3 regions of the Corynebacterium hiratae genome follow, and region 1 is predicted to be linked to each of the others. Evidence: predicted binding sites of a transcription regulator. Region 1 holds the regulator's gene; each other region holds the start of a gene.
What was found. The regulator LexA, encoded in region 1, represses DNA repair genes until DNA is damaged. The targets are predictions, from matches to a motif close to CGAACANNTGTTCG.

Region 1 (5,715 bases):
GCCAAGCCGGGCATATCTCTTCCTCCGTGTCGCGCGTCGGCCGCGCCGCCGAATCCGCTTCCGTCAAGGAATGGTCGGAAGACACGCTGGGCGCTATCGATGAGGAAGTGACCACGGTGGTCGATGGACATGAGGTCACCGCTTATCCTGCGCTTGTGGCTACGAAGGAGGGCGTGGCGCTGAAGGTGCATCCAACCAAGGCGGCTGCCGACGCCTCCATGATCACCACCACCCTGACGCTGCTACTCCGAGAGATTTCCGTAAACACGCAGCATATGGTCAAGGGTCTACCCCTGCAGCAGCGGGTTGCTGTCGACGCCTACCCGCACGGCGGGGCCGAAGGTCTCGTCAACGATGCTCGGGTCGCCGCAGTACGCGACATCATGATGGAGAAGGGCGGGCCGGTACGAAGTCCTGGTGAATTCACCACTCTTCTCAACGCGGTTAAACCGGAGGTGCCAGGCCGCGTCCGCCAGGCGGTGGTCGCGATCGCACCTGGTTTGGCAGAGTATTCGAACCTCAACGCTGAGCTCAAACAGTGGGAGGGGCCGGCAATCGATGATATTCGCGATCAGCTGAAGTTCTTGTTGCCCCCGAATGCGATCACTATGCACGGCATGCAGCACCTTCGCCACCTGCCGCGTTATATCCAAGCCGCGCGCATCAGGCTCGAGGACATGAATCTAGACACGGATCGGGATGCCGACCGCCAAGCCGATGTCGACGAAGCGAAGGCATATCTGAACAATCGTTTACGCACGCTGCCCGCCGGCCGCGAGAAGACCCGTGAGGTCAAGGACATCTACTGGATGATCGAGGAGTTGCGCGTATCGCTCTTCGCACAACGCCTGGGTACCGCGCATGCGGTGTCCGTGCGGAGAATCCAAAAAGCCGCGGACAAGCTGCGCTAAAACGTTAGAAGCTGTCGCGGTCGCGCCGGCGCATGAGGCGAATTTCGGATTCAAAGTCGTCGGCGCTCTCAAAAGACTTGTATACCGAGGCGAAGCGCAGATAGGCCACCTCATCGAGGTCACGCAGGGGTTCCAAGATAGCGAGGCCGATATCGTTGGCGTTGACTTGTGACGATCCGTGACTGCGCACGGTTTCCTCGACCTCTTGCGCAAGCTTTTTCAAGGCATCATCGCTAACATCCCGCCCCTGGCACGCGCGCTTCACGCCGCGGATTAGCTTGTCCCGGCTGAAAGGCTCGGCCAAGCCATTACGTTTGACCACCGACAAGACAGCCTTCTCGATGGTGGTAAACCGGCCTCGGCACGCAGCACACTCGCGACGTCGGCGAATTGACGTTCCACTGTCGATCACTCGGGAGTCAATCACTCGTGACTGTTCGTTGTGACAGAACGGGCAATACACTGTGCCGTATCCTTCCTCTCGACCGCTGCGCAGACGCCTTCCGGCCCCTCGGGAAGTCTAGCGCGAAGAAACAACCGCTGTGGCTGATGCACCGCTAGCGCTAGGGGCCTCACCATCAATACTAAGACCACCCCACACGGTGCCGATAAATACCGCTGCACCGAAAACTGCTCCAAGAACATAGTTACCTACGTTCGAGCCGCTACGGCGAGGTAGGGACGCAGCACGCTGGTATGAAACTGAGGAATCCCCTATTCGATCTGTGCGCCCCTGTGTTCTATCTCTCGGCTCGAGCGTTCGAACACGCGACAAACCACTTTCACGCGTTAACGCGAACGAGTGACACCGCTCAGGTTCCCACACGGCCGCGGGCGGGACGAGCACAGGACCCTTTCCGGACTTCTCGGGAGTTACTCCATGCAGAGCAGAGCTGGTATTAAGTGCAATGGCCATGACAGTTCCTTTCCAGGACTTCTTCTTCATTGTGGTGATGCCTGAAGTGTAAGAGCGAGGTTCGACATCGTCGAACACTTCCATCGACCAACCGTTCGATTTGGTCTGTATGTTCGATTTATAGCAGGCGCTCGAAAGTTTGTCCACATCCAAGCGGCGTTAGTCGAACATTTTTTCTTTACGTGCTAAAAAGGAAACGGAAACACCAATACGGCGCACGCCACGATGAGCAACCAACGAGACGTCACCGCGATGCCCACCAGCGTCCTGCACGCCTCAACCCGACGCGCTGTTTTGCGCACACCGATAGCCCAAGGAGTAAGAATGCCCCGCAAGCCGAAGCGAAGCGACCAACCTACCCTCGACTCACTTTCCGCCCGTCAGCGCCGCATCTTGGAAGTCATCCATGACGCTGTCATGCTGCGCGGGTACCCGCCAAGCATTCGAGAAATCGGCGATGCAACAGGCCTACAGTCCACGTCTTCCGTGGCCTATCAGTTGAAGCAACTAGAGGAGAAGGGCTTTCTTCGCCGCGATCCAAACAAGCCGCGCGCCGTTGATGTGCGCCACTTCCCCGGCGCCGACGATCCAAAGAAGCCGGGCCGCAAAGCCGGGCAGGCCAACACCACAGCAGGGCAGTCCACTCCCGACGTCCCCGAGGATGCAGCAACGCCGAACTACATCCCAGTAGTCGGCCGCATCGCCGCGGGCTCTCCTATCACCGCCGAAGAAAACATCGACGGCTACTTCCCCATGCCAGGTGAGATCCTGGGAAGCGGCGAGCTTTACATGCTGCAGGTCGTCGGCGACTCTATGCAGGACGCCGGAATCCTCAATGGCGATTGGGTTATTATCCGCTCCCAGTCCGTCGCCGAAGAAGGCGAATTCGTCGCTGCACTCCTCGAAGGCGAAGAAGCAACTGTAAAGGAGTTCCACCGCGATTCTTCTGGAGTGTGGCTCCTCCCCCACAACGACGCCTACGCTCCCATCAAGGGCGATGAGGCCGAAATCATGGGCAAGGTTGTATCGGTGTTCCGCAAGCTTTAGGCACCCCTAAGCCACAACTATCCCTCCCCCAACCGGTTGCCCACGCCACCGCTTATTTCCACTCGGTGCGGGCGAACTGGAGGGAGGGATTTTTTCTTTTTACCCCCTTGTGTGTGTACATGTCCGAATCGCGCCGTTTAAGCGTCCGACATCACACATTTGCAAACATGCAGTATAAACATTGTTTTTCTCGCACGTTTGCCGCCAGCAATGTGAGCTTTTATTTGTTTGGTTCCGTTTTGTTCGCATTCAGTGGGACAATAGAAGCATCGCCGCAACATTCGTTGCTCTCTTCGCTCACATGCCCCGGCCCCACTTATTATCACCGCCGGGCGCAGCGACTACCACAGGCAAACTTCACTGGGAGGAACTATGTACGCAGAAGAGCGTCGCCGACAAATTGCGTCATTGACCGCCGTCGAAGGCCGAGTCAATGTCACTGAGCTTTCCGAACGCTTCGATGTTACCGCTGAGACGATTCGCCGCGACCTCGCGGTCTTAGACCGGGAAGGAGTTGTCCACCGCGTTCATGGCGGTGCGGTTGCTTCCCAATCGTTCCAGACTGCAGAATTTACACTCGATACTCGTCAGCGTTCCGCCACGGGCGCGAAAATGGCTATCGCCCGCGCCGCACTAGAGCAGCTTCCCGACGGGGGCAGTATCTTCATCGACGCTGGAACTACCACCAACGCCCTCGCTGACCTCATCGGACAGCGCTATTCTGCTGGCCAGTTCAGCATTGTGTCGAATAGCCTACCGATCGCCCTCTCGTTGGCCAGCAATGGTGTTTCCGAGGTGCAGCTCCTAGGCGGCACGGTGCGCGCGATCACCCAAGCCGTCGTCGGCGATACCGCCCTTCGCACCATGGCGCTGATGCGCGCAGATGTTGCTTTCATCGGCACCAACGCCCTGACCATCGACCATGGGCTATCCACGGCGGACTCACAGGAAGCAGCTATCAAGTCGGCCTTTGTTACCAACGCGCATCGCGTCGTCGTCTTGTGTGACTCGTCGAAGCTCGGCAATGACTATCTGGTCAGCTTTGCCTCGCTCGATGAGATTGATGTCGTCATTACGGACGCCGCTGCTCCAGCCGCCTACGTCGAAGCCCTGCGCGAGCACGGCATCGACGTGATTATCGCTTCGGAGAAATAGGCGGTTTCATCCCACGACCGCGTAAGGGCGGTGTGGTTCCCCGAGGGGCCTCTCGGGGAACCACACCTCCCTGTTTCAGCAGCGGCCTAAACCAAGCTAGAGCTACTAGGCAGTCTGGTATTCCTCCAGCAGCGCAATCACTGCGGATCGCGCATCTGCTGGGCTTTCGGCGTTGATAGCCGCCTCCGCCATCTTCTGGCACTGCTCGAGTGTGAGCTCAGCCAGCTGTGCGCCAACGCCCGCAACTGCGGTCGACGCTGCGGACAGCGAGGTGACGCCAAGGCCAGTCAGCACGCAAGCGAGCATGGGATCGGCGGCGGCCTCGCCACAGACACCAACCGGCACATTATTATCGCGACCCACTACGCACGTGTGCTGGATCAAACGCAGCACGGCCGGCTGCCACGGATCGGTCAGGTAGGCCAGCTGGGGCGATAGGCGGTCCGCGGCCATCGTGTACTGCGTGAGATCGTTGGTACCAATGGACACGAAATCGAGGTGCGGCATGATGGTATCGGCCATCAGGGCCGCTGCAGGCACCTCAATCATCGCGCCGGCGATGAGCCCGCGCTCACGACACAGTTCGGCAAACCACTTCGCCTCTACTGCCGTGGCCACCATGGGCGCCATGACCCAAGTGGTAGCGCCATCAGCACGCTTTTCGGCGGCCTGTGCGATGGCGTCGAGCTGACGGGTGAGAAGCGCCTCGTTGTTTCGGGCGATGCGCAGGCCGCGCACACCCAAGGCTGGGTTCTCCTCAGAGTCCAACGTGGCGTAGGAAATCGGCTTATCCGATCCGGCGTCGAGCGTTCGAACGACGACCTTGGATTCGGGGAAAGCGTTGAAAACCTTGCCGTAGATGCGTGCCTGCTCCTCCACGGTCGGTTCTTCGCTGGCAGAGAGGAAGGAAAGCTCCGTACGGTACAGGCCGATCCCCTCTGCCTGCGAATCCGAGGCGATGCGAGCTGCGTTCCCGTCGGCCACGTTGGCCAACAGCTGCACGCGGTGACCGTCCTTCGTCTGGGCAGGGCCACGCCACTCGGCCACTCGCGCTGCCTTCTCGCGGTATTCTTCTACCGCCTTGAGGGAGGTAGCGCGATCCGCGCCCAGCGCCACGGTGCCCATCGAACCGTCTACGAAGATCTGGGTTCCCGCTTCAATCGAGCGGAGATCAGCGCCAACTGCGACGATACACGGAAGGTCCAGCTGGCGGGCGATGATTGCGGTATGGCTCGTCGGCCCACCAAGCTCGGTGACCAGTGCCTTGATATGCGTAGTGTCCAAGGTAGCGGTATCCGCTGGAGCGAGGTCATCCGCCAGCAGTACCGCCTCGCCTTCGACCAGGGGCAGGCCCGGTTCCTGTTCACCGCGTAGCTGTGCAATCACGCGATCGCGCACATCCTTGAGGTCGGTTGTGCGCTCTGCCATCACGCCGCCGGCTGCCTCAAACATGGTGACGAACCTGTCTGTTGCGCCGACGACCGCATACTCGGCGTTCTTGCCGCTACGAATACCCTTGCGCACTGCCTTGTGCCAACCTCGGTCCTTGACCATTCCGGCGGTAGCACCGAGAACCTCAGCAGCCTGGCCTTCAGCCCCAGCTGCACGCTGCTCAAGGCGGCTGGCAACAATGTCCGCCGCTTCGAGGAAGCGATCGTACTCAGCATCACGTTGCTCCTCCGGCAC
Region 2 (5,715 bases), on a different contig from region 1:
CTTGCCCTGGCCAATCAGGGGGATGTGGACCCGCAATCGCTAGCGGGCGCGATTTCCACCTCGACCCACGGCACCGGCATCAATTACACGGGCTTTGCAGGCACGGTCACTGGGCTGACGCTTATCGACGCCGACGGCAACACCCGCTCCTATTCCATCGACGAAGACCCAGAACTCCTTCGCCTCGTGGTCGTCAGCGTGGGCGCGCTCGGCGTGGTTGTCGAAGTCGAAATGCAGTGCGTGGATGCCTTTGACCTGCTGGCTGAGGAGTCCGGCATTGCCTTCGATGAGCTGATGGATAACTGGGAGGAGCTCTCTAGGGGCGTCGACCACTTCGAGTCCTACTGGTTCCCGCACACCGACCGCGCGATGGTCAAGGCCAATACGCGCCTCGAACCGAACGGGGAGCGCCGCTCACGTCTCAAGGCGCTTATCGACGACGAGCTCATCGGCAACGGCGCCTTCGCCGCCGCCCTGGCGCTGGGACGTCTTATTCCGGGGACGATTCCGACGCTCAACAAGTTCGCCACATCGGTCATCTCCAATAACCGCTATCGTTCCGCCGCCCACGACGTTTTCGTTAGTCCGCGCCGGGTTCGCTTTCATGAGATGGAGTACGCAGTGCCGCTTGCCGACGGCCCCGCCACCGTCCGCGAAATCCGCCGCTTCATCGACGAGCAGGATTGGCGCATCGGATTTCCGATGGAGCTGCGCACGACGGCAGCGGATGACGTTGCACTCTCGACGGCATCGGGCCGCGAGTCGATGTACATTGCCTTCCACATTCCACGTGCGCTCAACCCGCAGGATTACATGCCGAAGCTCGAGCCCATCTTGCGCGCAGCGGGCGGGCGCCCGCACTGGGGCAAGATGAACTCCCTGTCTCGGAGCGACTTTGCTCAACTTTATACAAGATTTGATGAGTTCTGCGAGCTGCGTGAAAAGATGGACCCTGATTGGAAGTTCGGCTCGCCCTACCTGCGAAAACTGTTCGGATAGGGACGTCGTCAAGCGTGGCACGACCCTGAGGATGGATTCGAAAGTATCTCTGATCTTTGGTAGCGTGTGGAAGTCTTAATTCCATAACACTGCTGAAGAAGGTGTCTCAAACGTCCTCTGAATCCCAGTCCCTCATTACGCCGACATTCGTGTTTGCGTGGTTGGTGAATTTCGCCCAATTTACGGTCTTCTATCTGCTTGTGACCATCATGGCGCTCTATGCCGTCGAGCAGTTCCAAGCTTCGGACACGGCGGGCGGGTTTGCCTCAAGCGCTTTCGTGGTGGGGGCGACGATTGCCCGCCTCTTTTCGGGCTACATCGTGGATGCTGTTGGGCGGAAGCGCTCGCTGGTTGTCTCCCTCATCGTGGTCACTGTGGCGATGGCGCTGTATTTCCCAGCTCAGTCTCTGCCACTGTTGTTCGCTGTCCGTATCTTGCATGGCTTCGGTTATGCGGTGGCCTCGACGGCTGTGATGGCCGTGGTGCAATCGGTGATTCCTGACCATCGCCGCGCTGAGGGAACCGGCTACTTCGCCTTGGGGACGACACTGGCCACTGCTTTTGGTCCGGCGGCAGGTCTTGCGATTGTCCACAATGCTGGCTATAACACCGTGTTTCTGGTGGCGCTGACGCTGACGGTAGTGGCCATGGGCTTGGGGCTCATCGTCAAAGCGCCGGCGCAGGAGCATCGCAGCGTCTCCTTCTCGCTGGGGAATATTGTGCACCCGGCGGTGGCGCCGTTCGGCGTCTTTATCCTTTTGGTCGGTGTTGCTTATACGGGCATCATTACCTTCCTGAATGGCTATTCCGCTCACGCAGGTCTGGAGAAGGGCGTTAGCTATTTCTTCTTGGCTTATGCGGTTGTGAGTCTCATCCTGCGCTTTGTGCTGGGCAAGCTGCAGGATCGGCGCGGTGACAACATCATCATCTACTCCTCGCTCGTCTTCTTTATCGCCGGCTTGGCTGTCCTGGCTTCGGCTGGCGCTGATTGGCAGATTATTGCTGCGGGTGCTTTGGTGGGCATCGGATATGGCTCTATCCTTCCGGCCGGTCAGGCAATCGCTGTGCGCCTGGTGCCGATGCATGAGATGGGTGCGGGGATCTCGACCTTCTTCCTGCTGCTGGACCTAGGCATCGGCTTCGGGCCGATTCTGCTGGGGCAGGTTATCTCCGCGACGGGATATTCCGCCATGTACTGGATGCTGGCGGCTTTGATGTTGGTTGCTTCAGTGGTCTACTTCTTTGTTCACGGACGCAAGGACATTGCGCGCGGTGACGTGCGCTACGAATAGACTCCACGTCGATGGCATGCCTGTCGGCAGCCATCGAATGTGCTGGCTAATGTGGGGTAGCTACCCCCGTTTATAGTAACGACTTGACACGAATTCACCACGAGCTATGGCCATACGGGGTGTGTGGCACTAGAATCATGGTTAGAACACTTCTTCTAACACATGTTTATCTCGGGGGAGATACCCATGACCACTGTCACACGCCCGCCAACCTTCTTCTTTTCCACCACCAACCCGAATAACCCACACGCCATAGCCCGCTCCAAAGCACGCCGGGCCACCTATAAAACCTGGGTCGGGGCCATGCCCAGCCTGCACGCCGATATCAACACCACCGCACTATCCCTAGTCGCCGCCTGGTCACTGCCGGAAGGCCACATCAAATCCGGCCTGCGTGCTATCCACCGGCTAGAAAGTCTGCCGAAAGTCAAAGCCATACAAGACACCCACTGCCTGCTCGACATTGAATCCCTCATTGCTATCGATCAACCCATGTCAGCACTGACAGCCTTGACTGATGAAACCCTGGATTTTATCGACACCCTCCTGGCTGACTTCTTCACCCCTTCTAAGCCGAACCAAGCTTTTCCTACACGTAGTCAAATCAGGCGCAAAGTCCGCGATATTTGTAAAACCCTGGATGATTCCATCGCCTACCAAGATACCCGGCCTAAAGATACGTACCGGTTTTCTTCTAACGGCACCTCTGCCTGGCTGGAACTGCAGGTTGGGGAAGACACCGGCATTAAACTCGATGCCTTCATCCACCAGACCGCCGCCAAGGAAGACATCACTGTCGCTGAGGCAGTCATCAAACTGCTTTCCGGTGAGATAAAGCCACCAGCTACCGTGGTGCTCCACACCTACCAGGCCTGCGATATTGAGGATGCACCGACCTTTATTGAAGGCTTCGGCTGGCGAGCTGAGCCCATGCCACATGACAAGATGCGGGATTTAACCGAAGAGATAAAAGAGGCCGATGGCTACCAGCCAGGAATCATCATGCGCAAACTTGTCGAAGGCCGCGACGGTACCTGCCGGGTCGGCGGATGCGGCGAGCCTGCTTTTCTCAGCCAGTTGGATCACCGATACAACTGGGCCGAAGGCGGGCCAACCCACCCGAAGAACCTGGTTTTCGCCTGTCGATCATGGTGGTGATGGTGCACAGAATTATGAACGCAAGGGCCCACCAACTACCTGCTCGCGAAGACTGTTCTTGTCCACCGGGAACTGTCTTATTTCCGTCTTCCCGTAGGGGACTATTTTTACTTTGGCTCAAAATGCACCAAAGGTATTATCCTCAACCGCCAAAATGTTACTTCCAGGTAAGAAATAGTCCCTATTTATAGATAGCTCCTGGCGGTTAATCCTGTCATCCTGGCTCTCGTCGAGCTGCAACTCTCGCATAGCGTGGTTGCTAAGGAGGTGTGCCCAATTGGATTACAAGTACCTACACACTTGATCGGTGCTGCACGTTTCAGGGTCCGGGTGTGCGGCGTCCTGTCTGAGGTCCGCGATAGTGTCGCGCAGCACGGAGAGCTGCGCGATCTGCTGCTCGATCTCAGCGAGGCGCACGTCAAGCAGGTCGCGCACGTGCTCGCAGGGCGCCTGGCCGCCGTCGCGGATGTCGAGGATCTGGCGGATCTGGGCGAGGGTCAGCCCGGCGGCCTGGCCCCGGTGGATGAACCCGACCCGACCCACGGCATCCTCGGCGTAGTCCCGATAGCCGGAGGCCAATCGCTCGGCCGGAGGGAGCAGGCCCGACTCCTCGTAGAACCGCAGGGTCTTGGTCGTGGTTCCGGTTGCTTCCGCAAGCTGTCCGATCCTCATGTTCGCCGATTCCCCTTCCAATGGCCACCACACTTGACCTTCCATTGTACTGGAAGGTTCACAATGGTTCCATAGGAACTTTTGAACCACAGGGAAGAGACATCTGGAATGACAAACGAAAAGTTCGATCTGGCGATTATTGGTTCCGGCGGCGGAGCGTTTGCGGCCGCGATCCGGGCCACCGGACTGGGCAAGCGCGTCGTGATGGTGGAGCGCGGCACCGTGGGCGGGACATGCGTGAACACGGGCTGCGTCCCGTCGAAGGCGCTCCTGGCTGCCGCGGAGGCCCGCCACGTGGCGTTGGATTCGGCCCGCTTCCCTGGGGTGGCGGCCTCGGCGGGCCCGGTGGACATGCCGGCCCTGATTCAGGGCAAGGCCGCGCTGGTTGAAAGTATGCGCACGGAGAAGTACGTCGATCTGGCCGCGGACTACGGGTGGACGATGATCTCGGGGGACGCGTCGTTCACCGGAACCCAGGACGCACCGCTGCTCCGGGTGATCTCCCCGGATGGTGCGGTGAGAACGATCGAGGCCGGGCACTACCTCGTGGCCACTGGCTCCGCACCCTACGTGCCGCCCGTTCCCGGACTGGCCGAGGCCGGGTACCTGACCTCGACGACGGCGATGGAACTGGACGAGGTGCCCGAATCAATGCTGATCCTGGGCGGAGGCTATGTTGCCCTGGAGATGGCACAGCTTTTCTCCCGGCTGGGCTCCCGGGTGACCATGCTGGTCCGTTCCCGGTTGGCCTCGCAGGAGGAACCGGAGGCATCCAAGGCGTTGGCGGGGGTGTTCGCCGACGAGGGGATCCGGGTGGTCCGGCGGGCCATGGCCGACTCCGTGGCCTCCGGCCCGGACGGGGTCTCGGTGACGGCAAACGTGGCCGGGGGCGAGGAGGTGTTCCGCGCTTCCCGCATCCTCGTGGCACTGGGCCGCCGCCCGGTGACCGAGGGACTGGACCTTGACGCCGTCGGGGTGAAGACCGGCGCATCCGGCGAGATCGTGGTCGATTCCCGCCTGGCCACGTCCAACCCGCGGGTTTGGGCCGCCGGGGACGCGACCGGCCATCGGGAGTTCGTTTACGTCGCAGCGGCCCACGGCGCCTTGGCCGTGGACAATGCGTTCACCGATGCCCTGGCCGAGGTCGACTACCGGCACCTGCCCCGGGTCACCTTCACCAGTCCCGCCATCGGGGCGGTCGGGATGACGGAAAAGGAAGCTGTCGCCGCCGGGATCAGCTGCGAGTGCCGGGTCCTCCCCCTGGAGTACGTGCCGCGAGCCGTGGTCAACCGCGACACCCGCGGCTTCATCAAGGTTGTCGCGGACCGCGACACCGGACGGATCCTGGGCCTCTCCGCGGTGGCCAAGGACGCCGGGGAAATCGCCGCCGCCGGCGTCTACATCCTCGAAGCGGGCATGACCACCGCGCAGGTCGCCGCCGCCTGGAGCCCCTACCTGACGATGACCGAGGGCATCAGGATCGCCGCCAAGGCCTTCACCACCGACGTCTCCGAGCTCTCCTGCTGCGCCTGAGCTCCAGCCCCCACTACCGAAGCAAAGGAATGCCCTGACCGCCACCGACCAGGCCCTCACC
Region 3 (5,715 bases), on a different contig from region 1:
ATGCCGTGGGGCTATTCCTTCGGTCGCCTCAACGTGGAAGCTGGCCGCGAGCTCGTGGGCAAGGCGCTGCACGGCGAGTATTTCTACCCCGCCAACCGCGGTTCCGGCCTCACCACGCCCCAAGGGCAAGTGGCGGAGCTTGCGGTGGCACGCCAGCTTCTCGACGCCTCCGAGCCCCTCCACTACGGCGACCTCACCGTCGACGCAGCGGAAAACACCGCAACGGAAAACCCCGCCGCGCGAAATGGCGTCGTTGTGCGCCACCGTGATGGCCGTGCATGGGACGTAGAACTCGAAGAAAAAGAGGCCTCCGGCGTCGTCTCCTCCTGCGGAGACGAGCCGAAGACCTCTCGTTTCTATGCCGCGCGCCGCGTCGAAAAGCGCAGCGTATAGAGCACGGGGTCGGCGCGGTTAGCGGCGCATAATCTTGGCCGAGAGCCAGTTGCCAAAGAACTGCGCTGCCTGCACCAGCACGATGATGATAAGCGTAGCCACCACGGTGACCTCCCACTCGAAGGCGCGGTAGCCGTAGACGATGGCGAAGTCACCCAAGCCACCGCCGCCGACGTAGCCGGCCATCGCGGACATGTCGACGATGCCGATAAACAGGAAGGTGTAGCCCAGCACCAGCGGGCCGAGCGCCTCCGGAATGATGACCGTGGTGATGATCTTCCACGGCGAAGCGCCCATCGCGCGGGCCGCCTCAATCACGCCCGGATCCAGCGCCACGAGATTCTGCTCCACGATGCGCGCCACCGCGAACGTGGCCGCAATAACCATGACGAACGTGGCCGGCTCGCGGCCGATAGAGCTGCCTAGCACCGCCACCGTCAGCGGCTGGACAAAGGCCAGCAAGATAATGAACGGAATCGGGCGAACAAAGTTCACCAGGATGTTGATGATGAAGTAGATGGGCTTGTTCTGCAGGATGCCGCCTGGGCGGGTGGTGTAGAGCAGGATGCCGAGAACCAAGCCGATGATGCCGGCGATCACCAGGGTGGTGGCGACCATGATGAGGGTGTCCTTGACGGCGTCGACAAGCGTGCCGCCCAGTCGATCCCAATTGGCCTGCGCGAGGTAGGTGACGTTCATCGTTGGATCTCCTCAATGTCGGTGGTGCGTTGCATATGTGCGTAGAAGTCTTCGATGGCGGCATCCGGGCCGTTGAGACGCACGGTGATCTTGCCGAAGGAATGCTTCTGCAGGGTGGTGATGCCGCCGTGGACCACAGCGATGGACACTCCCTCGTCCGCGAGCTTGCCCGCGGCGCCGAAGAAGCCCGACTTTTCCGTCAGGTTGATGGTGAACAAACGTCCTTCGTGGGCCAGCAGGTCATCGGCCTCCACGACGTCCGGGGTGTTGCGCAGCGAGGTGGCCACGAACTTTTCCGCCACCTTGGTCTGCGGATTGGAAAAGACCTCGTAAACGCTGCCGGCCTCGATGACGCGGCCGTTTTCCATGACGGCTACCTTGTCGGCGATGGAGCGCACGACGTCCATCTCGTGGGTAATGACCACGATGGTGATGCCGAGGTCGCGGTTGACCTTGCGCAGCAGGTCGAGCACCTCGTGGGTGGTGGTGGGGTCGAGCGCCGAGGTGGCCTCGTCCGCCAGCAGCAGGGAAGGGTTATTAGCCAGGGCGCGGGCGATGCCGACGCGCTGCTTCTGGCCGCCGGAGAGCTGCTCCGGGTAGTTATCGCCCTTGTCCGCCAGGCCGACGAATTCCAGCAGTTCCTGGACGCGCTGTTTACGCTCTTGCTTGTCGACGCCCTGCAGCTTCAGCGGGTACTCAATGTTGCCCGCCGCGGTGCGGGAGGACATGAGGTTGAACTGCTGGAAGATCATGCCGATGTTGCGGCGGATGCCGCGTAGCTTGGATTCGGGGAGGGGGACGACATCGGTGCCGTCGAGAAGCAGCTGTCCCGAGGTCGGCTTATCCAGGCCGTTGATCATGCGCACCAGCGTGGACTTACCCGCGCCGGAGAAACCGATGATGCCGATGATTTCGCCGGGCTCGACGGTCAAAGAGACATCATCAAGCGCTTTCGTGGTGGTTTTCTTGTTTTTAAAGACTTTGGTGATGTTGCGGAATTCAATCCGGGTGCCCCGGTGGGCGCCAGTTTGTTCAGTCACGTGGGTTTCCTTTGTACGTGTCCGTGTGATGAGTGAGGAGGGAGTAACGGGCAAAATCCCCCGGGTCACGCAATCAAGCGTGAGCGCGGGGGACATGTGGATTACGCGGGGCTTAGACCTGCTCTTCGAGGCGGTCCAGGATTTCCTGGAGCTCTTCCTGGGAGCGGTCGACGGCCACGGCGGTGTCGCCGGAGGACTTCAGGACGGCCTCGGTGACCTTCGGGTCCTTCCACAGCTTGGCCAGCTCGTGAAGGGCCTCGTTGTCGGCGTCGTCGGCGCGCACGGCCCAGACGTTGATGTAGGGCTCAGCCTCAGTGGAGTCGGGGTCATCCTGAGCGACGGCGGACTTCGGGTCAATGCCGGCGCGCTCGAGGAAGGAGTTGTTGATGACGGCCGGCTTGCCCTCTCCGTAGGCGGCCGGGGTCTGGGCAGCATCTACCGGGGTGACCTTAACCTTGGACTTGTCCTCATCGATGTCCAGCGGGGTGGGGGTCAGCGGGCTGTTCTCCTTGAGAGTGACCAGGCCTTCCTGAACCAGCAGGCCGATGGCGCGGCCCTGGTTGGTGGAGTCGTTCGGGATGGCGACTTCCTGGCCCTCGATGCCAGCGAGGTCCTTGTGGTCCTTCCAGTAGATGGCCAGCGGGTAGATCTCGGTGGAGGCCAGCGGGACCAGATCGGTGCCGTTGCCCTTGTTGTACTCAGCCAGGAACTTCAGGTGCTGGAACTTGTTGGTGCTCAGCTGGCCCTGGTCCAGAGCCTGGTTCGGAGTGTTGTAGTCGGCGAAGTTCTCCAGCTTGACGTCGTAGCCGGCTTCCTTGGCCAGGTCCTGGAAGACGGCCCACTCTTCCATGTTGGCGTCGGTGGTGCCGATGGTGATGGTGGAGTCCTTGGTGATGGCCTCGCCGGAATCCTTGGACTCAGCGGAGTCCGAGGAGCAAGCAACCAGGCCGGTTGCGGCGATGACGGCTGCCGAGGTGGCAGCAAGTACGCGACGGATGCTCATGGTGGGTTCCTAGTGTCCCTTCTTGGTTGTGCGGCAAGTCGTGTCACCGCAGGATTTGTGCGCTGCACGAAAAACTAGCAACGATTGAACCGCTTTGTCTATTCGGAGAATTGTTCAACGAAAACCTTGACTGGAACCTGTGTTCGAATATAGTGTGTGGGGCTATGAGATTCAATGGGGGTGAGGCGCTGCCGTGGTCCCGGGTGGAGAGGATTCTCTCTGGTCGCCCGGGGCCCGTCCCGGTCTCGGTGGACCACCTACCGCAGGCCACGGACGCGCCGAAGGTGGGGCATTCCGCCGTGCCTTTCGCCGAGCTGCATGCGGTGAGCTCCTATAGCTTTCTGTGTGGCGCTTCCGAGCCGGAGGGGCTCGTGGCGCGCGCCGTCGAACTGGGCCTGCGGGGGATTGCGCTGGTAGATCGGGATGGATTCTATGGTCTTATGAAGTTTGCGGAGGCCGCCGCCAAAGTTGGCCTGCCCGCGGTCTTCGGGGCGGAGCTCAGTCTCGACCCAGCTCCGCTGACCGTCCTGGCGCGCACCCCGGAGGGCTATCGGCGTCTATCTCGGCTTATCTCCCGCGCTCACATGGAGGCGGGGGAGAAGGGGGTCGTGTCCTATCCTTCCCTGCCGGAGATTGGTGCGCAGCTGCAGGACGAGTGCCTCTTCCTGGTGGGCTGGGAATGGGTAGAGCATTTCGATCTTTTGGTCGAGGGAATAAAAATAGACAGCATGGTTCTGGAGTATGCATGTACCCAGCTCCCGGAGGACGCGGACCACCACCTACTGTTGGATTCCTTGCCGGTTTCGCGCGCCATTGCCACTGCGCGCCCGGCTGCCGCCACGCGTGAACACGCGCGGTTGGCTGGAGCCAAACAAGCCCTGTCCAGACGCCTCGCGCTTGCCGACGCCTCCCCCAGCTCCCACCCCATGGGCTCGTCCTGGCTGCGCTCCGGGGAACAGATGGCGCGCCTGCTGCCTGAGCGCCCCGAGTTCATTGCCGAAACCGTCCGCGTCCTCGAGGAATGCAGCTTCACGTGGGAGGCGCTGGCCCCGAACCTGCCTGATTTCGACGTGCCGGAAGGCTATACCGAGATGTCCTGGCTGGAGCACCTCACCTTCGAGCGCGCGGCAGCGCGCTATGCCACGCGGCCTAAGGAGATTCGGGAGCGGGCGTGGGAGCAGATGCGGTATGAGCTGGGTGTGGTCAATCAGCTGGGCTTTCCCGGCTACTTCCTCATCGTGTGTGATCTCGTGGACTTTTGTAAACGGGAGAACATCCTGTGCCAGGGGCGCGGCTCGGCGGCGAATTCGGCGGTGTGCTTCGCGCTAGGGATTACGAATGCGGAGCCGATTTCCGCGGGACTGCTCTTTGAGCGCTTCCTCTCCCCGGACCGTGATGGCCCGCCGGATATCGACATCGATATTGAATCCGGCCGGCGCGAGGAAGTCATCCAGTACGTCTACGCCAAGCACGGCCGCGAGAAGGCGGCGCAGGTGGCCAACGTGATTACGTACCGCCGCAAAGGGGCGTTGCGGGATGCCGCCCGCGCGTTGGGCTACCCGCAGGGCTCGGCCGATGCCTGGTCGAAGGGCATTGCGCTCGCGCCTTCGGACGTTGAATGCTTGGCCGAGCAGTTTCTGGGTCAGCCGCGCCACCTGGGCATTCACTCCGGCGGCATGGTGCTGTGCGACCGGCCGATTGCGGATGTTGTGCCCGTGGAGTGGGCGCGCATGGAGAATCGTTCGGTGCTGCAATGGGATAAGGATGATTGCGCCGCGGCCGGGCTGGTGAAGTTCGACCTGCTGGGCCTGGGCATGCTCGAAGCGCTGCACCACATGATGGACTTGGTGGAGGAGAGCACCGGCCGGGTGGTCAACCTGTGGGAGCTGGACCTGGCTGACCCGGAAGTCTATGACATGCTCTGCCGCGCGGATGCAGTGGGCGTGTTCCAGGTGGAATCACGCGCGCAGCTGAGCACGCTGCCGAGGCTCAAGCCGCGGGTCTTCTTCGATCTCGTGGTGGAGGTCGCGCTCATCCGGCCGGGCCCCATCCAGGGCGGCTCGGTGCACCCCTACCTGCGCCGCCGCGATGGCAAGGAGCCGGTGACCTATGACCACCCGGTGCTGGAGAAGTCCCTGGGCAAGACACTGGGGATTCCGCTCTTTCAGGAGCAGCTCATGCAGATTGCGGTTGATGCCGCCGGGTTCAGCGGCGCGGAGGCGGATGACCTGCGGCGCGCGATGGGCTCGAAGCGCTCGCCGGCCAAGATGGCAGCGCTCAAGCAGCGCTTTTATGAGGGCTTGGAGGAAACCAACGGGATCGTCGGGGAGGTGGCGGATAAGTTGTGGGCCAAGATTGTGGCCTTCGCTGCTTATGGCTTCCCGGAGTCCCACTCGCAGTCTTTTGCTTCCTTGGTGTACTTTTCGGCGTGGTTTAAGCGCTATTACCCGGCGCAGTTTTGCGTGGGCCTGCTGCGCGCGCAGCCGATGGGCTTCTACTCGCCGCAGTCGCTTATTCAGGATGTCCGCCGCCACGGGGTGGAGGTGCTGCCGGTCAGCGTTAACGAGTCGGGCCGCGAGG

Region 2: FME68_RS11165 (HNH endonuclease signature motif containing protein) is a predicted target of LexA. The motif match lies at 2,447-2,460, and genes of this name have one in related genera.
Region 3: FME68_RS07405 (error-prone DNA polymerase) is a predicted target of LexA. The motif match lies at 3,268-3,281, and genes of this name have one in related genera.

What each region holds. Positions count from the first base shown of each region.
Region 1 covers NZ_VIOG01000005.1:69,801-75,515, reverse strand. The annotation lists gene hrpA (ATP-dependent RNA helicase HrpA) at 1-911, shown strand, start outside; gene nrdR (transcriptional regulator NrdR) at 916-1,374, opposite strand; gene lexA (transcriptional repressor LexA) at 2,152-2,874, shown strand; gene sugR (transcriptional regulator SugR) at 3,247-4,029, shown strand; gene ptsP (phosphoenolpyruvate--protein phosphotransferase) at 4,135-5,715, opposite strand, start outside.
Region 2 covers NZ_VIOG01000014.1:22,576-28,290, forward strand. The annotation lists gene FME68_RS11155 (D-arabinono-1,4-lactone oxidase) at 1-999, shown strand, start outside; gene FME68_RS11160 (MFS transporter) at 1,101-2,291, shown strand; gene FME68_RS11165 (HNH endonuclease signature motif containing protein) at 2,478-3,449, shown strand; gene FME68_RS11170 (heavy metal-responsive transcriptional regulator) at 3,732-4,121, opposite strand; gene merA (mercury(II) reductase) at 4,230-5,654, shown strand.
Region 3 covers NZ_VIOG01000007.1:27,291-33,005, reverse strand. The annotation lists gene FME68_RS07425 (ferredoxin family protein) at 1-393, shown strand, start outside; gene FME68_RS07420 (methionine ABC transporter permease) at 412-1,092, opposite strand; gene FME68_RS07415 (methionine ABC transporter ATP-binding protein) at 1,089-2,228, opposite strand; gene FME68_RS07410 (MetQ/NlpA family ABC transporter substrate-binding protein) at 2,245-3,135, opposite strand; gene FME68_RS07405 (error-prone DNA polymerase) at 3,300-5,715, shown strand, end outside.